Regions from separate parts of the Lysinibacillus sp. BS3 genome, predicted to be linked through region 4. Evidence: riboswitches for the same ligand, from Rfam matches in the RefSeq annotation. Region 4 holds a riboswitch; each other region holds the start of a gene.
What was found. Region 4 has a riboswitch for cobalamin ahead of AAJG31_RS02675 (hypothetical protein). Riboswitches for the same ligand answer to the same signal wherever they lie in the genome.
Positions count from the first base shown of each region.

Region 1 (3,171 bases), 2.1 Mb from region 4:
CAGCAAGTATTAAAGGCATGGACACTGGGATAACAAAATAGGCAGCTAGAAGTAGTGATATTATCACAATCAACCGAAAAATCAATTTCCTAGCATTAAATTTATTCATAAACTCACCTTCTTTGCGAAAAAAATTAAGTTAAGTGTACCATAAATCAAATTTTATTACGTTCTGAAACAATAAAGGTAGGGATGAATTATGGAAAAAGAGATTTTGCAACTTTTTAGTAATCTAACAGAGCATGATCGCGATATTCAATATGAATCTTACGAGGAATTAATAAAAATTATGCAAGAACCCGTAGATTGGACATATGCAGTTTGGGAACAGCTAATAAAAGCTCTTACATACAATAATGGTTATTCTCGTGCACGTGCTGCACAAATTTTATGCGCTTTAGCTGCAAAAAGTGATCCAGAAGAAAGGGTCTTGGAGGATTTTTTAAAGATTTGGGCTGTGACTTACGATGAACAATCTGCTACGGCAAGGCATGCATTACAAGCAATTTGGAAAATTGGACAGGCGGGTCCAGTACAAAGAGATTTGGTTGTATCGTATCTAGCTAAAAGATTTCAAACATGTATAGATGAAAAACAGCCATCTCTTATTCGTCAGGATATTATAATGTCATTTAAAAAGTTATATGATCAAACAAATGACTCGAAATTATTAGATATTGCCCATCGTTTAATTAATGAAGAACAAGATGCTAAATATAAAAAGAAGTATAAGTCAGCCATCCGTTCAAAGTAGCGAGGTGGTGTTTTTTTGTGCAAATTCTTTGATGAACGATAGAATAGTCAACTATAATGAATGAAAAAAGGGGATTATGCATGAGCATTTATAATTATCTAGTTCGGAAGCCTAATGGCGAAATTTTATCGATGGAAACATATCGTGGAAAAACAATGTTAATTGTTAACACGGCAAACCAATGCCGATTTACATATCAATTTGAAGACTTACAGAAAATGTATGATAGATATGGAAAAGAGAATTTTGTAGTTCTTGGATTCCCTTGTGATCAATTTGGCCATCAAAATCCTGAAGATGGGGAGGAAACTAAGCATCTATGCAAGGTAAACTATGGGGTCACATTCCCGATTTTTGAGCTTGTACAGGTAAATGGAGAGGCTACCCATCCACTCTTTAATTATTTAAAGCATGAAGTGGATTACCGAGAGTTTGGGAAGGCAAGTATGCAGGAGAAAATGTTGGCAGAAGCAATTGTTCAACTTGCCCCAAGCTTTTTAGATGGTCGTAATATTCGCTGGAACTTTACAAAATTTCTAGTAGATGCTAATGGTAAGACCGTCGCACGCTTTGAACCAACAGATTCACAGCTCGATATTGAAAAAGCAATTGAAACACTATTATAGTAAATTTCTTAATAATGTAAAAATTTGTTAGGGTTTTCTCTTCAAGTAGAAATAATGCTATATTTTAAAACTGTGTACAGCTATTTTTTCTGAAGCATATATGATAAACTGCTTTACAAATGAAATATTCTTGCAGAATAAAGGTGCTAATTAGCATAATCGGGAATCCGGTGAAAAACCGGAGCTGTTTCCGCAACTGTAAGTGCAGCCATTATAAAGATTTACCACTGTCTCAAAGAAGATGGGAAGGTCCTTTATAACACATTCGTTTCATGTGACGAACTGTACAAGCCAGGAGACCGACCTTTATTTGAACGTATAAAAACTTCTCGGAAGCTAGGAGGATATACGGCAAATACATAGGCTTTGTCCAGTTTGATGGCTCATTATGTTATTTTTGTCGTTCCTTTGCAAAAAGGAGCGACTTTTTTATGCCTTTCAAATAAGAATTTTTCATTATAGAAAATAGGGGGGAAGCAAGTGAAAAAAGATGCCCGTTATTCTTGTTATCCATTTATGCGTGAGAAAGCTTCAACGGTCGATTTTGAAATTCGAACAGATAGTCTGACAACACATCTAGGAGTTGCATTAGCTGCGGTAAAAAAAGAGGATGTTCAAGTTGTTGCTGAGGATTTATTGCTTATGTTACCTATGGCTTATCATGTGAATGGCTCAGTACGTGGGAAATTAGCAGTAACTGAAGAGGATTTATCTTGGTTAAGTGAACGTTATGATTTTTACGTTCGCCATGTGAAGGAAGAGATTCAAAGTTTTGTTTTACCTCAAGGAACAGAGGCTGCTGCAGCCTTACATCTTTGTCGCAGTGAGGCAAAAAAATCATATCGTACTTTACACAAAGTATCAGAAGAACGAGAGGTTCCAGCTATTCTTTTCGATTACCTTGGTTTATTAGCTAATGTATGTTTTGTCATGGCTGTTTTTATGAATCAGCAAGCTGGAATAGCGGAAATACCGTTTATTAGTAAATCCTACCCAATGAAAAAGAAAAAGGAGAATAACAATGAAAAAAGTATTTAATTTCCAATGGCTATCAGTGCTCTTACTTGCACTGGTATTAGCAGGCTGTGGCACTGCTGAAGATACAAAAAATAAAGATGCTTCGCAAGATACACAACAAGCAGAGAAAACAAGCTATAAAGTGACAGATGACCGTGGAGTGGAAATAGAGTTTAAAGAAGTACCAAAAACAGTTGTATCTTTACAACCAAGTAATACTGAAATTTTGTTTGCTTTAGGTGTTGGCGATAAAATTGTAGGAGCAACTGAGTACGATACTTACCCAGAGGAAGCACAAAAAATTGAACGTGTCTCTGATACTATGAACTTTAACAGTGAAAGAATTATAGCGTTAAAGCCAGATGTTGTCATTGCTTATACAATAGGTGATAAGGATGCCCTAAAGCCGCTTGAGGACGCAGGAATTAAAGTGTTTGTTATTCAATCTGCGACTACTTTCGACGATGTTTATGGAGATATCGAACAAATTGCTGCTGTGATGGATGTTCCTGATAAAGGAAATAAATTAAACGAAGAGATTAAAGCGAAAATTGCTGAAGTACAAACGAAGGTGAAGGATGTAAAAACGCCGAAAAATGTTTATTTAGAGGTTAGCCCTAAGCCAGACATATATACAGCAGGCTCTAGCACTTTCCAGCAAGAAATATTAGATGCAGCTAATGTTAATAATGTTTTTTCTGACTTGAATAGCTGGGCAAAAGTGAATGAGGAAGATGTTATTGCGAAAAATCCAGATGTTATTTTAACAACAGT
Region 1 is NZ_CP154860.1:3,134,702-3,137,872, forward strand. Features, by position in the region: gene ytvI (sporulation integral membrane protein YtvI) at 1-109, opposite strand, end outside; gene AAJG31_RS15475 (hypothetical protein) at 200-754, shown strand; gene AAJG31_RS15480 (glutathione peroxidase) at 835-1,380, shown strand; cobalamin riboswitch at 1,505-1,703, shown strand; gene AAJG31_RS15485 (hypothetical protein) at 1,861-2,418, shown strand; gene AAJG31_RS15490 (cobalamin-binding protein) at 2,402-3,171, shown strand, end outside.
Region 1: linked by a shared signal. The riboswitch ahead of AAJG31_RS15485 (hypothetical protein) and the one ahead of AAJG31_RS02675 (hypothetical protein) in region 4 are both predicted to bind cobalamin.

Region 2 (3,171 bases), 960 kb from region 4:
CAAAACAAATAGAGTTTTTAGAGACAGAAGTATAATAAGTATGTTAAACAGTTAGTGTTCTCACACTGGCTGTTTTTTTTGCTACAAGCTATAATGATAGTGGAATTTGATATTTTGGAGGACAAAGTTTATGAAAACAATGGAAACAACACAATTATTAGATCTGTTAGATGCAAATGAGGACCTATATATTATCGATGTTCGTGAAGAGGATGAAGTAGCACATGGCATGATCCCAGGTGCTAAACATATTGCACTCGGAACTATCCCTGAACGTTTAGAGGAATTAGATGTAGAAAAGCCATATATTATTGTATGTAAGGCTGGAGCTCGTTCTGCCAATGCGTGTGCTTACTTAGAGGCACAAGGATTTGATGTAACAAACCTTGAAGGCGGCATGCTGGCTTATGATGGAGAATTAGAATTTAAATAAATCATGAAAAAAAGAAAGAGCATATACTCTTTCTTTTTTCATGATTATTTTTTCACGGCGTCCATGATAAAATTAAAATTCTCTTCAAAGTTTTTGTAGATATTAACATTTTTTTGTCCCTGCACTTTTGAAGCATAACTAGCAAAGTTTAGACCAGCTCCATAAATTTGTAGTGCTCCATTCGCCAAATCCCCTTTTTGGAGAAGCTCAATGCCATCTTTCAAGAAATTTTGACTCTCCTCGAAATGACACTCCGTAATGTATTTATCACCACTATGAAATAATTTTAAATTTTCTAGTATTTTATTTGCTGTCTCTTCGCTGATCGAAGCGTCGATATTGATTAATAACTGATTGATCGGTTTTACGAGTTTGGCATAGAGGCTATCGTGCGTTTCACAGGTTTCAGCAATAGCGTTTCTTAATTCTTTTGCATTCATCGTATCTACTCCTAACTTTTCATCGTTTTACTATTTGATACTTACCCTAATTTTAATCAACTGAATACTGAATTTTTAGAAATAATTTATGTTTACATTGAACAGATTATTAAGGTTTTCAACTTTTATGTTCAACATTACTCAGTGAATTGGCAAAACATATGCTACGGAAGGTAGAGATGATGGAAAAGTCTGTAGTTTATTTGTTAAGACAATTGATTTAGTAATTAGTTCTTGTACAAGCTGAGTGTTAGGCATAGAGAAATCTTTAAAAGCAATAATTAAGGAAGACTAGGAATCAAGTGAAAGATTCACAGGCTATTGATAAGCTTATATTGGGAATTGGAGTATGTACTAAGTTAACACTCAAAAAATTTTTTCCTCTTGACACTAAAAAAGTTGTAAAGTAGATTTAACATAATTACATAAAAGCAATAGGTGCCCACTAGGGAGAATAGGGAATAAAGTGAAAAGCTTTAGCGGACCCGCCACTGTATAAGGGAGTTTCATAGTGTATGCCACTAGCGAAAAGCTGGGAAGGTACTATGAGGTGTTGAACTTGAGCCAGGAGACCTGCCTACATGCTTTAGAAGATATAGATGATGGAAAAGTCTGTAGTTTATTTGTCATGACAATAAACTACAGACTTTTTATTTTGTCTTAATGAGAACGAGAGGAGAAATAATCATGCAATTATTACAAGACACGATTCAAAACATTCAAGGGGTTGATATGAAAAGTATGGAGCAAGCTAGAATGCGGATTGATGCGCTTTGTAAGCCCCCGGGTAGCTTGGGTAAACTAGAATCAATTGCCGTACAGCTCTCTGGTATAACAGGACAATTATATCCGACGGTCGACAAAAAGGTGATGATTGTCTGTGCTGCAGATCATGGTGTTTGCGAGGAAGGTGTAACCACGAATCCACAAGATGTTACGGTCTTTCAAACATTAAATTTTCCTAAGGGGGGTACAGGCGTTTGTGCGATTGCGGGGATTACCAATGCAAAGGTGGTCACAGTAGATGTGGGAGTAAAAGAAGATATTTCACTTGATGCAGGTGTCATTATTCATAAAATTAAATACGGTACCGATAACATGGCACACGGTCCAGCTATGGCCAAACAAGAAGCCATTCAATCGATAGAAGTAGGAATCCGTGTGGCCACTGAGGAAATCATAAAAGGTGCTGATGTACTTGGGACTGGAGAAATGGGCATCGGCAATACAACACCAAGTGCTGCGATATTAGCTGTTTTGACGGGATGCAACCCTATCGAAGTAACGGGGTTTGGTGCAGGAGTAGGCCAAGGAGGCATTGCCTATAAAGCGGCAGTTATTGAAAAAGCAATTACCTTAAATAAGCCTAATCCAAGTGATGTTATTGATGTTCTGGCTAAGGTTGGAGGGTTAGAGATAGGGGCGATGACAGGTATTATTCTTGGCGCTGCTGCCCATCGTAAACCCGTTGTCATTGATGGATTTATTTCGACTATAGCCGCCCTCATTGCTTATAAGCTCGAACCAAAAGTAATCGATTATATCATTCCTTCCCATGCTTCAGAGGAACCAGGGGCAAAAATTGCCGCTGCCTTACTGGGCATTGAACCGATGTTGCATATGAATATGCGTTTAGGCGAAGGTTCTGGAGCAGCCTTAGCCTTTCCTCTTTTAGATGCAGCTTGCTCGATGATGAAAAACATGGTGACTTTAGAAGAATCAATGCAGTTGTTAAAAAGGTAAGTTAAATGTCTCTTTTTTAATCAAATAAGGAATGAAACATTAGCTTAAACAATAAAACAGCCAATGACTTAATTTTTGGTCATTGGCTGAATGGTTATGCACGATTTAACTTTCGTAATGGCAAGCGCCACTTCATCATATAGGAAAGAATACGTAAAGCTGTAATCACTGCGAATAAAATATAAAGGAATATGTCCCCTGTAAAAACCTCGAATCCGATTAGCAGTCCAGCAAGAGCTGCCCAAACACCATAAACTTCATCACGGAGAACTAATGGTTTTCTTCTAGCTAATAAATCTCGTACAATACCACCACCTGAACCTGTCAAAACAGCAGCTACAATGACTGCGCTCACTGGCATATCAAGCTTGACAGCATAGAGTGCGCCTTGAATAGCGAATGCTGATAAGCCAATCGCATCTGTGAAGTTACCCCAACGATGCCAATGTTGAATCAGATGATGCGGAAAAATAAAGAATATCGTAATCGCAGCAAGCGCTATTTGAAACATCATATCCTGTCCCCAAAGCGTTGTGACAGGTAGTCCAATGAGTA
Region 2 is NZ_CP154860.1:1,486,282-1,489,452, reverse strand. Features, by position in the region: gene hfq (RNA chaperone Hfq) at 1-35, shown strand, start outside; gene AAJG31_RS07770 (rhodanese-like domain-containing protein) at 131-433, shown strand; gene AAJG31_RS07765 (hypothetical protein) at 478-873, opposite strand; cobalamin riboswitch at 1,293-1,469, shown strand; gene cobT (nicotinate-nucleotide--dimethylbenzimidazole phosphoribosyltransferase) at 1,561-2,616, shown strand; gene AAJG31_RS07755 (trimeric intracellular cation channel family protein) at 2,711-3,171, opposite strand, start outside.
Region 2: linked by a shared signal. The riboswitch ahead of cobT (nicotinate-nucleotide--dimethylbenzimidazole phosphoribosyltransferase) and the one ahead of AAJG31_RS02675 (hypothetical protein) in region 4 are both predicted to bind cobalamin.

Region 3 (3,171 bases), 170 kb from region 4:
TACCTGCGTTTTCTAGTGCTTCCACCTCTTTACGGAGTGCTAATGCAATTTGATAAGCGACATCTTTACGGGACAAATCATCTCGCACAAAGGACCAATTTAATATTGTTACTGGCCCTGTCAGCATGCCTTTTACAAATCGCTTCGTTAGGCTTTGGGCATAGGCGGATTCTTTTACGGTAATTGGTGAAGCCCATGCAACATCTCCATAAATGATCGGAGGCTTCACACAGCGTGATCCATATGAAACAACCCACGCTTTCTTTGTAAAGGCAAAGCCAGTCAGCTTTTCACCGAAATATTCAACCATATCTGTACGCTCAAATTCACCATGAACAAGTACATCGATATCTAATTCCTCTTGTATGGAGATCCAGCGCTTTGTTTCGTCTTCTAAAAATGTTTCATAGGCTTCATTCGATAATTGTTTCTTTCGCCACGCATTACGATTTCTTTTCACTTCATCTGATTGCGGGAAGCTACCGATTGTAGTTGTTGGAAACAGCGGTAATCCTAAGGCTTGTTGTTGGATCGTTTGTCGCTTCGTAAAATTACTGTGTCGTTCAAAATCTTGCTTTGTCACAGTTTGAACGGCTTGATGAATTAACTTATTTTGGCGGATTGGATGTTTTTTTAGAGCCTCAATCGCCTTCATACTTTCTGAAAAATTATGTTGTAAGGAACCATCTTTATCTCGTCTATATTTAGTCAGCCCCGTGATTTCTATGATTTTCTCATCTGCGAAGGCCAGAGACTGCTTTAAAACAGGGTCAAGTTCATTTTCAAGAGAGGTTGTGATTGGAACGTGCTGTAGGTTACTTGATGGTTGAATCCATAGTTCAGCAGCATGACTTAGCTGTTCAATGGCTTGAATCGTCGCATTGACTTCCGCCAGGTTTGAACGCCAAATATCACGGCCATTCACTACCCCTATTCCTAATACTTTATCCTGCGGGAAACCAAATTGACGAAGTGACGCCATATTTCCTTTATAGCCATGAACAAAGTCCAAACCGAATCCTTGAACAGGCAATGTACTTAATGCTTCATAGGCACTTAAAGCTTCGAAATAAGTCTGTAGCATTATTTTAGCCTCAGGAACGGCAGTGGCTAACTGGTCATACATTTCTTTCACCAGCTTTATCTCTGCTGGATCAAGTGTTAAGACGAGGGATGGCTCTTCTAGCTGAATCCAAGTGGCACCTGCATCCACTAATTCTTTTAATACCTGCGTATAGAGTGGTAATAAAGCTAATAAGTACTCAACCTGTGTTAATTTGTTGTAGCCTTTCGTTAACTTATAAAATGTATAGGGACCAATTAGTGTCGGCTTCGCAATGATACCGAAAGTTTCCTTCGCCTCTAAAAAGTCGGCTAACACTTTATTTTCTGTTAGTTGTAAGGCTTGTCCCTCATACTCTGGAACAATGTAGTGATAATTTGTATTAAACCATTTTGTCATTTCACTAGCTACGGCTGTTTTGTCTCCTCTTGCTACACTGAAGTAGGTATGAAAATCGACTTTACCACCTTGCCAGTTAAAGCGCTTTGGAACTAAACCAAACATCAAAGCTGTATCTAACATTCTATCGTAAAACGTAAAGTCGCCAACTGTCACCATATCGATTCCAAGTTGCAGCTGCTTGTTTATTCTTGATAAACGGATTTTCTTTAATTTTTCCTCAAAGTCCTCCTCAGAAAGTTCATTGCGCCAAAATGCTTCTAGTGCTTTTTTCCATTCGCGTTCCTCCCCTATATAGGGATAACCGATCAATGTACTTGTATAGTTCATGTTTTTAAGCTCCTTTTTTAGAAAAAATAAAAAGCCATTCTCCTATTAGGAAAATGGCTGCATGTTAAAATTAATAATGCTAAAACAATACGAAAAAGTATCTACTTTCGCATAAACGTTATCGCACAGTGCCTATTTGGTCACTTTTCACCACCTATTTCCACGTAGGTATTTGGTGTGTACTAGAAATTGGCAGGTCTCCTGGCTTTCCATCAACACGCCTCACAGCCTTCCCAGTTTCCCCAGTGGCATTTGTGATTTGCTCCGAATTACAGTTGCGGGACAGCGTCGGATTTGCACCGACTTCCCTTTTAAGCCAAACTTTCATTTGGCACCAAGTCTTACACAATATTCAATTATGCTCCTACTATAGCACATATTTCAGAATAGTAGAAATTATTTTTCAACTATTATATAAATTATTTCTATAAATATTATAGGAATTGTTGTATAGTACTAAATGAAAATAAGGTTACATTGTATTCTGTAAAAAAATTTGTTACTATAAAAAGACAATTATGAGAGGACTGATGAATGGACAATGAAGAACTAAACTATATTTTTATTTGAATTGAATGATTTCAAACACAAAATATAGGGTTAGTCTATCCATTTTTAACTATCAGTTTGCATTTTATTTGTCATGACACAAATGGCAAATCGCATTTATTCAGAGAAAGACTAATCCTTCCAATGTACAATTGGAGGGTTTTTTTCTTGCTTTCATAGTTGATTTTGTACCTTTCATTTACCCATAAAGGAGAGGAAAAAATATGAGCGATTCAGAAACTATTGTAACGCATGTAACACTCCGTATAAGTCGTTAATATCCATCTGCTTATACGGAGAAATGAACCATAGATGGATAGACCGACTTTGTATGAAAAGTAAACTGTTGCAATACAAAGGAGGAATTATCATGTCCATGATACAAGTACAAAACCTAACTTTTTCTTATCCAAGCAGCTTTGACAATATTTTTGAGAATGTCAACTTTCAAATCGATACGGATTGGAAACTTGGATTTATCGGTAGAAACGGACGAGGTAAAACAACATTCTTTCAGTTGTTATTAGGAAATTATGAGTATAGCGGAAAAATCATCTCTTCTGTAGACTTCACTTATTTCCCCTATCCAGTTTCTGATCCAAATAAATATACCCATGAAATATTTGAGGAAATTTGTCCTCAGGCAGAAGATTGGGAATGTCTACGTGAAATAGCTTACCTACATGTAGATGCGGAGGTCATGTATCGTCCTTTTAAAACATTATCCAATGGCGAACAAACAAAGGTGCTGCTTGCTGCGTTGTTTTTGACAGAGGGTCAATTTTTATTAATTGATGAACCAACCAATCACCTAGACACGGATGCAAGAA
Region 3 is NZ_CP154860.1:355,360-358,530, forward strand. Features, by position in the region: gene metE (5-methyltetrahydropteroyltriglutamate--homocysteine S-methyltransferase) at 1-1,792, opposite strand, end outside; cobalamin riboswitch at 1,966-2,146, opposite strand; gene AAJG31_RS01875 (Lsa family ABC-F type ribosomal protection protein) at 2,712-3,171, shown strand, end outside.
Region 3: linked by a shared signal. The riboswitch ahead of metE (5-methyltetrahydropteroyltriglutamate--homocysteine S-methyltransferase) and the one ahead of AAJG31_RS02675 (hypothetical protein) in region 4 are both predicted to bind cobalamin.

Region 4 (3,171 bases):
GCCCCTATACGCATCTTTTGTCATCACATCATAAATCCCATAGCTATGTTTACTGTCGATTAATAATCCCGTAGCGATAGGTACTTCCTTTATACAACCAATAAACATGCGAGCATTTGATGCTAGTTTTTCCTGTGAGAATTGATGAAAGTAAATTTCTAATGCATCTCTTTCTGCTGTTTCTCCAAATAAACTTAGAAAAACTTCCTTATATTGTAGAAGCTCTTCCTTGTTACTTACTTCTGTGATGGTAAGATAATTGGAAATTCGTGGACCTGTGTGAAGTGTATGGTCAAGCTTCATCATCATATTTCGTTCAGCTTCCTGTAAATTGCAGTCTTTTATCAGCTGTAGCCAATCATCGCTTAGATAGTTGGCATCCACCCACGTGCTGAAGGGAAGTTTATTCACAATGAAATGATTAATCCTTTGTTTAAGATGATTTTCCTTATGAATTATAGGCGATTTCGCTACTAACAAATTAAATGTATCAGTTGGAATATTTGTATTGGCTATGACAAAATGAGCTTCCTCTATAATTTGTCCAGAAACGGCTCCAGTAAATAGTTTCATTTTTTCCTCTAAATTACTCGTTACTAATTGTTGACTTGTTTTCATATTTTTCATCCTTCCACTATTAGAAGTTCACTATCTTTCATTATAAAGTCAATGAAAGATAAAAAATACGCAGTTCACCTTTTTTATATCCCCCTCTAACTTTATTAGTAGTTTGGAAAATATTGTGATATTTGACTTTAGAAAAACACTACTTTACAATTGATTTTAGTAATCTAATAGGAATGTGCATATACTCATTCCTATGACAACTGAATAGCGTGTAGTAAGAGGTGTAAATTGCGTGCAATTTGCTTAAAAGGGAAGTCGGTGCGAATCCGACACTGTCCCGCAACTGTAAATGTGAGCGACTTTTCAGTATCCACTGTCTTTGGACGGGAAGGAGAAAAGAAGCGATGATCATGAGTCAGGATACCTGCCTGTTACGAGTACACACCATAAACCTACGAGGAATAGGAGGTGGCATGTTGACAAAACAGAATGCTCTGTTCGTCACAGTACGTCAAACGCCCATAGTAAATGAAAGGGTTCACAATCGAACTCGTTCACACATACTTAGGGTTTGTTTGGCATTGTGTGATGAAAGAAGATAAAATGAAGGATTTCCTCAAAAGTAGGGAGTCCTTTTTGTTTTGAAAATATGTACGCAAAGGGGATGCACGTATGACAAATATTCATGTAACGACAACGTTGGAAACGCCTTATGAAGATCTGAACATTTGTAAGCAACCACGAACAGAAGTTGCCAAGAAAGCGAAAACAAGAATGGTGGTCGAGTCTCTGATCGATCAATTATTAGCAACGAAGCTGATTCGCAATGATCGCTTCTTTGAGCAAATCTTATATAATAAAGAAATTATTTGGATACAAAATGGGGATGTGGACGGTCATCTTTTAGCGAAAGCAGCCATAGCAGATGAACTAAAAACAAAGACGAATAGTTTTATGATGTACATGCCGACCAATCCGATTGTCTATGAGGTCAACGGAGAAGCGTATCACTTAATTACGCGCATTGATTCTACACGCGCAAAGCCCAACCTCGACCGTCTATCATTGGAGCCAAAGCCTGTTTTAAGTGCCGCTCGTGTCAATGACTTATTATGCTCGATTGTCATGCGCTTTTACGAAACATATTTATATGATTTAGCATCTCATCATGACAAACTCATTGCATTTGTGCAGCAGGAATATGCCCAATTTATTGAAGCGGTGCAAGCGTTAAATGATTATCATTTCAACTGGCATCCACGTGGCAACGGTCACGAGCTTTTACTGCAATTAATTGATCATCTACAACTATTAAAAAGTCAACCTGGTAAGGTACTAATTGATTTTACGAACAAGCATGACTATGTAATAGTTGAACCCGCATATTTGTTGGACAATCCAACAAAGAAAGCTGTCGGTGCACTATAAAAACAAGCCCTCCATTTTTTGGAGGGCTTGTAATATCTTATGGCAGGGTAGAGATATATTGATGCCCAAGCAAGAAATACCCGCGGAAATACCCGAAGCGAGCAGGCTCATCCCATCCTACAGGCAATGCATGGCTGCCTGTGCTTCTTGCCATGGAACCGAATATCCTTTGCCCTTAGCACAAAAGATACTAGAGGAACTATACTCAGGGTCGGCATTTCTATCGTAGCCAATCTGTGCAATCACATCCTCTGTATTATGGCACACATCATAGCCATCAAATTGGAGTGTGAGTGCACCTTTCCCATTTGTATAGGCGGCAAAGGTTGTACTGTAGCTCATTAAAGTGGCAACAGGTGCACGACCTGTTAGGATAACATCCGTTTCGGATAAAATCGGGTCATCGAACGTGCCAGCTGCTTGCTGAATATCAGTCATCATACGACCGATAAAGTCATTTGAAGCTTTCATTTTAAAGCGATAATAGGGTTCAAGTAGGACATTTTGTGCCTGCTCCAGCCCCTGACGCAGGGCACGGAAACTGGCTTCACGGAAATCTCCCCCCGATGTATGTTCATTGTGCCCGCGACCTGTTAGAAGTGTAAAATGAATATCTGTTACAGGGAAGCCTGTCAGTAGCCCATGATGGTCACGCTCAAACAGATGCTTTTCAACAAGGCGCTGATTGCCTACAGATAAATGATCGGCATGACAGGCATTGGTGAAGGTATTACCTGTTCCACGTGGATTTGGCTCCATTAATAAATGAACTTCTGCATAATGCTTGAGGGGCTCGAAATGACCATAGCCCGTTACGGTCGTCGCAATGGTTTCCATGTATAAAATTTGCGGCTCACCAAAGGAGACAGCTAATGAAAAACGCGTCATTAATACCTCTGTCAGGACCTCCAATTGAATGGCACCCATAATATGCACATGGATTTCCTGAAATTTTTCCTGCCAGACCACACGCAAGGACGGTTCTTCTGCTTCGAGTAAACGGAAAATCTGTAGCACTTCCTTGATATGCTGATCACCCTCATATTGAACCTTTGCCTGTAAGGTTGGGACAAGCTCATAGGGCTGTGATAGCATCGTTGTACCGATTCGATCCCCAATGTTTGCCTGGCTCAGTCCTTTGACAGCGAAAATTTCTCCTGCCTCTACCTGTTGAAC
Region 4 is NZ_CP154860.1:524,498-527,668, reverse strand. Features, by position in the region: gene AAJG31_RS02680 (GNAT family N-acetyltransferase) at 1-618, opposite strand, end outside; cobalamin riboswitch at 830-1,014, shown strand; gene AAJG31_RS02675 (hypothetical protein) at 1,240-1,995, shown strand; gene AAJG31_RS02670 (TetM/TetW/TetO/TetS family tetracycline resistance ribosomal protection protein) at 2,113-3,171, opposite strand, start outside.